DNA from 2 places in the Pseudomonas sp. NPDC087690 genome. Region 1 is predicted to be linked to the other one. Evidence: predicted binding sites of a transcription regulator. Region 1 holds the regulator's gene; the other holds the start of a gene.
The links. The regulator sigma-54, encoded in region 1, starts transcription at its own class of promoters, with help from an activator protein. The targets are predictions, from matches to a motif close to ANTGGCATNNANNTTGCTNT.
Positions count from the first base shown of each region.

Region 2: ACIPIZ_RS24435 (circularly permuted type 2 ATP-grasp protein) is a predicted target of sigma-54. The motif match lies at 3,233-3,252, and genes of this name have one in related genera.

Region 1 covers NZ_JBIUVX010000005.1:17,611-21,950, forward strand. Annotated here, with positions in the region: gene rapZ (RNase adapter RapZ) at 1-754, opposite strand, end outside; gene ptsN (PTS IIA-like nitrogen regulatory protein PtsN) at 757-1,221, opposite strand; gene hpf (ribosome hibernation-promoting factor, HPF/YfiA family) at 1,234-1,542, opposite strand; gene ACIPIZ_RS09400 (RNA polymerase factor sigma-54) at 1,616-3,109, opposite strand; gene lptB (LPS export ABC transporter ATP-binding protein) at 3,387-4,112, opposite strand; gene lptA (lipopolysaccharide transport periplasmic protein LptA) at 4,112-4,340, opposite strand, start outside.
Region 2 covers NZ_JBIUVX010000038.1:27,274-31,613, forward strand. Annotated here, with positions in the region: gene ACIPIZ_RS24410 (hypothetical protein) at 1-373, shown strand, start outside; gene ACIPIZ_RS24415 (PLDc N-terminal domain-containing protein) at 445-636, shown strand; gene speE (polyamine aminopropyltransferase) at 867-1,742, shown strand; gene ACIPIZ_RS24425 (hypothetical protein) at 1,992-2,225, shown strand; gene ACIPIZ_RS24430 (ribonuclease E inhibitor RraB) at 2,436-2,783, shown strand; gene ACIPIZ_RS24435 (circularly permuted type 2 ATP-grasp protein) at 3,285-4,340, shown strand, end outside.

The DNA of each region.
Region 1 (4,340 bases):
AGCCAATGGCAATGGTGACGTAGGCACGGTTGCTCGCGGCAAAGCGCGGTAGCCACTTGTGCAGGTAGGTAAAGATGTCCTGGAACATTTCTTCGACCTCCGGCTGCGCCGCCAGATACTCGGCCACTGGTGCATCAAGACCGGATTGCTCGCGCAGTTCCGGCTTCCAGTACGGGTTAGGCAGGCAGCGCACGTCAAACACCAGGTCGGCATCGACCGGCATGCCGCGCTTGAAACCGAATGATTCGACCAGAAAGGCGGTGCCCGGCTCCGGTTGATTCAGCAAGCGCAGCTTGAGGGTGTCGCGCAACTGATAAAGGTTCAGATTGGTGGTATTGATTTTCAGGTCGGCGAGATCGGCAATCGGGCCGAGCAGAGCGGTTTCGTCGTGGATCGCTTCGGCCAGTGAGCGATTGGCATTGCTCAAGGGGTGGCGGCGGCGAGTCTCGGAAAAACGCTTGAGCAGGGTTTCCTCGTCGGCATCCAGATACAGGACATCGCACTGAATATGCTTGCTTCGGGCATCTTCAAGCAGTTCGGGAAAACGCGACAGATGACTAGGCAGGTTACGCGCATCGATCGACACCGCCACCAGCGGTTGCGCCAGTTCGGTGTGGATCAGGGCGCGCTCTGCCAATTCTGGCAGCAATCCCGCCGGCAGGTTGTCGATGCAGTAGTAACCGTTGTCCTCGAGAACATCCAGTGCGGTGCTTTTACCCGAGCCGGAACGGCCACTGACGATGATCAAACGCATGATTACTGCCCGCTTTGCTCGTCCAGGACAACCTGATACAAGGCTTCGTTTGTCTGGGCGCTGCGCAGTCTGTCGCGCACTTCCTTGCGATCCAGCATGCTGGCGATCTGACGGAGCAACTCCAGGTGCGCATCGGTCGCAGCTTCGGGCACCAGCAATACGAACAGCAGGTCAACCGGAGCGCCATCGATGGCGTCGAAATCGATAGGGGCTTCAAGGTGCATCAGCGCACTGACCGGCGCTTCACAGCCCTTGAGGCGACAGTGTGGAATGGCGATGCCGTTGCCAAAACCGGTAGAACCGAGTTTTTCACGGGCAATCAACGCCTCGAAGACATCTTGCATCGCCAGATCCGGCACTTCGCGATGGATCAGGTTGGCAATCTGTTCGAGGGCTTTTTTCTTGCTGCCGCCCGGCGCGTTCACTTGGGAACGGCCGGGGGTCAGGATGGTTTCAAGTCGGATCATGGGTTAGGGATGTTAACGACCGGTCGCGCCCTGAAGGAGGCTCTGGGTCTTTTCCTTATGCTTTTTGAGTTGGCGATCCAGCTTGTCGGTCAGTGAGTCGATCGCAGCATACATGTCGGTATCTTCTGCGTTGGCGACCACTTCGCTGCCGGGTATATGCAAGGTGGCTTCGATTTTCTGCTTCAGCTTTTCGACGCACATCGTGACTTGCACGTTGGTGATCTTGTCGAAATGGCGCTCCAGTCGTTGGAGTTTTTCCTCGATGTAGGAACGCAGAGGTTGGGTCACTTCCAGTTGGTGTCCACTGATGTTGACTTGCATACAGCTTCTCCTTCGTTGCCAGTGCATAAAGCGGCAGGCGGGATAGCCTGCCACTGGAACGCTGTAACGTGGCTTACATCAACCGCTTGCGTTCGCTCGACGGCGCGATCCCGAGAGATTCGCGGTACTTGGCGACGGTGCGGCGAGCCACCTGAATGCCTTGTGCCTCCAGTAAACCAGCGATCTTGCTGTCACTCAACGGCTTTTTCTGATTTTCCGCTGCAACCAGTTTTTTGATGATCGCGCGGATCGCCGTGGACGAGCATTCGCCGCCCTCGGAGGTGCTGACGTGGCTGGAGAAAAAGTATTTCAGTTCATAAATACCGCGCGGGGTATGCATGAATTTCTGTGTGGTCACCCGGGAAATCGTCGACTCGTGCATGCCGACCGCTTCGGCGATGTCATGCAGGACCAGCGGTTTCATGGCTTCGTCGCCGTACTCGAGAAAACCGCGCTGATGCTCGACGATCTGGGTGGCAACTTTCATCAGGGTTTCGTTGCGGCTCTGCAGGCTCTTGATGAACCAGCGGGCTTCCTGCAACTGATTGCGCATGAAAGTGTTGTCGGCACTGGTGTCGGCGCGGCGCACGAAACCGGCGTACTGCGCGTTGACCCGCAGGCGCGGCACCGACTCCTGATTCAACTCGACCAGCCAGCGTTCGTTGTCCTTGCGCACGATGACGTCGGGGACGACGTATTCGGCTTCGCTGGACTCGATCTGCGAGCCAGGGCGTGGATTGAGGCTCTGGACCAGTTCGATGACCTGACGCAGTTCATCTTCCTTGAGCTTCATGCGGCGCATCAGCTGGCTGTAGTCGCGGCTGCCGAGCAGGTCGATGTAGTCGCTGACCAGGCGTTTGGCTTCTGCCAGCCACGGGGTCTTGGCAGACAACTGGCGCAATTGCAGCAGCAGGCATTCGCCGAGGTTGCGTGCACCGATACCGGCCGGTTCAAACTGCTGGATGCGGTGCAGGACGGCTTCGATCTCGTCCAGTTCAATGTCCAGTTCCGGGTCGAAAGCTTCGAGAATTTCTTCGAGGGTTTCGTCCAGGTAGCCCTGATTATTGATGCAATCGATCAGGGTCACAGCGATCAGTCGATCGGTGTCGGACATGGGGGCCAGGTTCAATTGCCACAGCAGATGGCTTTGCAGGCTTTCGCCGGCGGAGGTGCGGGTGGTGAAGTCCCATTCGTCGTCATCGCTGCTGGGCAGGCTGCTGGCGCTGGTCTGGTAGACGTCTTCCCAGGCCGTGTCGACCGGAAGCTCATTGGGAATGCGTTCGTTCCATTCGCCGTCCTCGAGGTTATCTACCGTCGGGGCCGTTTCCTGATAGGAGGGTTCCTGGATTTCGGTGTTGGGCTTCTGCTCGACGTTGTCGGCCATCGGATCGGAATTGTCGAAGTCGTCGCCTTCTTCCTGGCGTTCGAGCATCGGATTGGATTCCAGAGCCTCCTGGATTTCCTGTTGCAGATCCAGGGTCGACAATTGGAGCAGACGGATGGCCTGTTGCAGCTGCGGTGTCATCGTCAGCTGCTGGCCCATTCTCAAGACTAGCGATGGTTTCATGGCAGGGGCTTAACACCTTATTCGCCGGCGCTATGCGCCATCCACTACAGGGCGCCGGAGCGCCAAACTTAAGCAAATTATATGCCTGAAACTGAAGTGTTTGCCTAGAGCGCTGTAACAATAAAAAGATAGAAAACTTTATTGACGCATCACTCAAGCGAGCGCTGAAGACCTTAGAGGCGAGGTGCTTGCCTGGAGCGCTGTAACAATCAAAGCGTATAAAAAGGCTGCTTCATCGATACAGCGCCCTCGCAGCTCACCGGGGGCACCAGCATGCTTACAGACGGAACTCGTGACCCAGGTAGACTTCCTTGACCAGATCGTTGGCCAGGATGGTTTCTGCGTCACCTTCGGCGATCAGCTGACCGTCGTTGACGATGTAAGCGGTTTCGCAGATATCCAGCGTCTCACGCACGTTGTGGTCGGTGATCAACACACCGATACCCTTGGCCTTGAGATGGTGGATGATCTGCTTGATGTCGCCGACCGAAATCGGGTCGACACCGGCGAACGGTTCGTCGAGCAGGATGAATTTCGGTGCAGTCGCCAGTGCACGGGCGATTTCCACCCGGCGGCGCTCACCACCGGACAGGCTCATGCCGAGGTTGTCGCGGATGTGGCTGATGTGGAATTCCTGCAGCAGGCTTTCCAGCTCCTTGCGACGACCGGCCTTGTCGAGTTCCTGACGGGTCTCGAGGATGGCCATGATGTTGTCGGCCACCGACAGTTTGCGGAAGATCGACGCTTCTTGCGGCAGATAGCCGATACCGGCCTTGGCACGACCGTGCATTGGCTGGTGGCTGACGTCCAGGTCATCGATCAGCACGCGGCCCTGATCTGCCTGCACCAGGCCGACGATCATGTAGAAGCACGTGGTCTTGCCGGCGCCGTTGGGGCCAAGCAGGCCGACGATCTGGCCGCTGTCGATCGACAGGCTGACGTCACGCACGACCTGGCGGCTTTTGTAGGCCTTGGCCAGGTGCTGAGCTTTCAGAGTTGCCATTACTGGGTTTTCTCGTCGGTTTTCTTCTTCGGCTGGATCACCATGTCGATACGCGGACGCGCTTCGGTGACCTTGCTACCGGTAGCGCGACCGGCGCTGGCCAGTTTCTTCACGGTGTCGTAGACGATTTTCTCGCCCTGAGTCGTGTTGTTGTCCTTGTCGACAACCTTGGCCTTGTCGATCAGCACGACGCGGTTTTGCGCGGCGTGATACTGGATCGTCACGCCC
Region 2 (4,340 bases), on a different contig from region 1:
GATCCCGTTGGGCGAGTGGGTGGTGGTTGGCAGCTTGCCGGAAACCGTGCTGTTCCAGGCCGACACCTACGTTGATCTGTTTGCACAGATCGTTGCCTCGTTCGGCCCTGGCGTGGATTTCAACCTCAAGCCCAAGCAACTGGCCAAGACCGAAGCGCTGACCGCCCTCAACCGCATCCAGGTGCAGATGAGCAGCATGAACAAGGAAAACGGCGGCTACACGCTGATGAACTTCAGCCAGTTGCTCGACGACGAACTGCAAATGGTGCTGGTTTACGGCAACGACGTGCCACGCGTGCTGGAACTGTGCGCCGAAGTCGGCATCGCCGCCGCGCCATCGCTGGAAGCCTTGAAGATCGCCGTTCACGTCTGAACGCAATAAAAGGGAACCCTGCGCCCGACCGTCTATCCTAAAAGTGCATGCCACTATTCTGGAGCGACACCATGGGTTCCACGTTCAACGGTCTGATCGGCCTGATCATCCTCGCCCTCGACATCTGGGCCATCATCAATGTGCTGAAAAGCGGCGCCACCACCGGGATGAAAATCGTCTGGGTGCTGCTGATCATCCTCCTGCCGGTACTGGGCCTGATCATCTGGGCGATTGCCGGGCCGCGGGGCAACGTGCGGATCTGAATCAGCTAACACCGCAATACCCCTGTAGGAGCTGCCGAAGGCTGCGATCTTTTGATCTTGCTTTTAAAAATCAACGTCAAAAGATCGCAGCCTTCGGCAGCTCCTACAAGGATTGTGGTTTGCCGATGAAGTGAGGTTCGACCTGTCATCTTCGGCAACGTAGAATGCGCGCCTTTCCCGGGCAATCGTCCCCACGATTGACGCCCGCGCATTCATCGGAGCACTTCACCATGACCGTCACCAAGACCAGCGAGTACCTGGAAACCCTCTACGAAGGCTACGGCCAGCGTTTTCGCATGGAAAAACTGCTGCACGAAGTGCGCACCGAACACCAGCATCTGGTGATCTTCCAGAACCCGCGCATGGGCCGTGTCATGGCGCTGGACGGCGTGATCCAGACCACCGAAGCCGACGAATTCATCTACCACGAAATGCTCACCCACGTGCCGATCCTCGCCCACGGCAGCGCCAAGCGCGTGCTGATCATCGGCGGCGGTGACGGCGGCATGCTCCGTGAAGTGACCAAGCATGCTGGTGTCGAGCACATCACCATGGTCGAGATCGACGGCACCGTGGTCGACATGTGCAAAGAATTTTTGCCGAACCACTCCAGCGGCGCCTACGACGATCCACGTCTGAATCTGGTGATCGACGACGGCATGCGTTTCGTTGCCACCACCACCGAAAAATTCGACGTGATCATTTCTGACTCCACCGACCCGATCGGCCCGGGCGAAGTGCTGTTCTCGGAGAACTTCTATCAGGCGTGCCATCGCTGCCTGAATGAAGGCGGCATCCTCGTGACCCAGAACGGCACGCCGTTCATGCAGATCGACGAAGTGAAAACCACCGCTGGTCGCCTCAATAGCCTGTTCCCGGACTGGCACTTCTACCAGGCAGCCGTGCCGACCTACATCGGCGGTTCGATGACTTTCGCCTGGGGCTCGACCAACCCGGCCTACCGCAAGCTCAGCCGTGAAACCCTGCAACAGCGCTTCATCGGCAGCGGCATCGTCACCCGTTACTACAACCCGGAAATCCACATCGGCGCGTTCGCCTTGCCACAGTACGTGCTGCAGGCGATCAACAAGCCAAGCAACGATTAAAAAAACACCGCAATACCCCTGTGGGAGCGAGCCTGCTCGCGAAATCGGACTGTTGATCGTTTCCACGCTCTGCGTGGGAATGCAGCCGGGGACGCTCTGCGTCCCAAAAGATCGCAGCCTGCGGCAGCTCCTACAGTGACAGATGTCGTTCTTTTCATCTCCGTCCGCTGTAATCCTTTTGAACCAACCCCCGGCGTATAAGTCGAGATAGGTGTAAGCCCATTTGCGGGTTTGATCGAGGAGGCACCGATGCAAAAGTGGAAAGTCACTTTCGTGGACGATCATGGTGAAATTGTCGATGAGGTGTTCGAGCGCGCGGAATGCCCCAGCGACGATGAGGCCGCTCGATTGATCAAGGCACGGCTTTTGCCCGTTGCCGCCGAACTGGACCTGAACGATCTGGAAGGGCGCACCGCCGATGCTGGCGTGAAAAGCCTGAAAACCCAGAACAGCATCGAAATCCGCAGCATCACTCCCGTCTGACATTCTTCCTGTCACCTTTCACACCAGACCTTGGCAGCGGCTCTAACTTGGGGCTACTCTGCAAGCGAGATCAGCGAACGGATCGCTAAGGTCTGGTCTTGTCAGCTACATGCTTGTTTCCCGCGTGCAACCACGTTGCCGTAGTACTTAGGCCAAAGGCCCGGGGCGGGAATACGGAAAGTCTATCCATCTATGCGAGGGGGACGATTCATGAGCACAGCCTATCAAGAAGACATCAGCAGCAATGTTCTGCGCCGCATGAAAGAAGGCGGTTTCGATTTTTCCCGGTTCCATCCCATCGAGTTCTACGCCATTTTCCCGGACGAGGAGCGGGCGCGCAGGGCGGCAGGCAAATTTCGCGGTGAATCCATCAATGCCCAGGTCAGCGTGCGTGATGACGGTGCGTGGGCGCTGGAATTGAGCAAAGTGATGTACGCGACGTATGACGATATTGGCGATTTCGAGCAGGGCTTTTCGGCAGTGGTCGAGCCCTTGGGCGGGATAATCGAGGGGTGGGGGGTGAAACAGGAGGTGCGTAGCCGCCACCGGTTGAATTGAATTTTTACAGATAGAAGATCAAAAGATCGCAGCCTTCGGCAGCTCCTACAGGTGATCGGTGTAGGCGCTGTCGGGGGCTGCGATCTTTTGCTTTTGCTTTCAAAACATTTCCAAAAGGCAAAAAAAAGCCACCGGAGAGGGTGGCTAAAAGGGAAGACCGATAAGGAGAGGAAACCGGTCAGGGTTACAGCGGGGCGGGCTGCGAGGGCAGTCCAGATCAGTTGAGCTGGCGACTTCGAGGCGCTGAGCGCGGCGAAGTTTTGCAGCGAATGCGCGGATTATCCGCAGGCAGTGCCGGGCAGTGAAATCAACTCTGACTATGCTGGTGATAGGCGATGCAGTGCGTCGCAATGAAGCGGGGGCAATCCGGTTGGGGCATTTGCCGCACAGGAATGGTGCGGTGCCTGCGAATTGAATATCCAACCGATTGAAATCAAAGCGTTTATGCCGATGGCACGGGCCTTGCGAAGGCCTGTATGTCCGGGTGACAAGGAGTACGGCATGATCCGCACCTATTTTGATGAGATGTACGATGCCGGCGGCCAGGTTCGCCCGCATTATCGGGAGTTCGCCCGCTGGCTGGCCGACACGCCTGACGAGCTGCTGGCCCAACGGCGACGCGAGGCTGACTTGCTGTTCCATCGCGCCGGGATCACTTTCACGCTCTATGGCGACGAGCAGGGCACCGAGCGCCTGATTCCTTTCGACACCATTCCGCGCAGCATTCCCGCCAGCGAGTGGCGGATCGTCGAGCGCGGCTGCATCCAGCGGGTCAAGGCGTTGAACATGTTCCTCGCCGACCTCTATCACGAGCAGCGCATCATCAAGGCCGGGATCATTCCTGCCGAACAGGTGCTGGCCAACGAGCAATATCAGTTGGCGATGCAAGGCCTGGATCTGCACCGTGATATCTATTCGCACATCTCTGGCGTCGATCTGGTGCGCGATGGCGACGGCACCTACTACGTGCTCGAAGACAACCTGCGTACGCCGAGCGGCGTCAGCTACATGCTCGAAGACCGCAAGATGATGATGCGCCTGTTCCCGGAGCTGTTCGCCGCCCAGCGTATCGCGCCGATCGATCACTACCCCAACCTGCTGCTCGACACCCTGAAAAGCTCCAGCCCGATAGATGACCCGAGCGTGGTGGTACTGACGCCCGGGCGCTTCAACAGTGCGTTTTTCGAACACGCGTTTCTTGCCCGGGAAATGGGCGTGGAACTGGTCGAAGGCGCGGATCTGTTCGTGCGTGACGACAAAGTCTTCATGCGCACCACCGACGGGCCGAAAGCGGTGGACGTGATCTACCGCCGGCTCGACGACGCATTCCTCGACCCGCTGGCGTTCAACCCGGACTCGATGCTCGGCGTGCCGGGGCTGTTGTCGTCCTATCGCTCCGGCAATGTGGTACTGGCCAATGCCATCGGCACCGGCGTGGCGGACGACAAGTCGGTCTATCCGTTTGTCACCGACATGATCCGGTTTTATCTCGACGAAGAACCGATTCTGAAAAACGTGCCGACCTGGCAATGCCGCAACCCGTCTGAACTTTCCCAC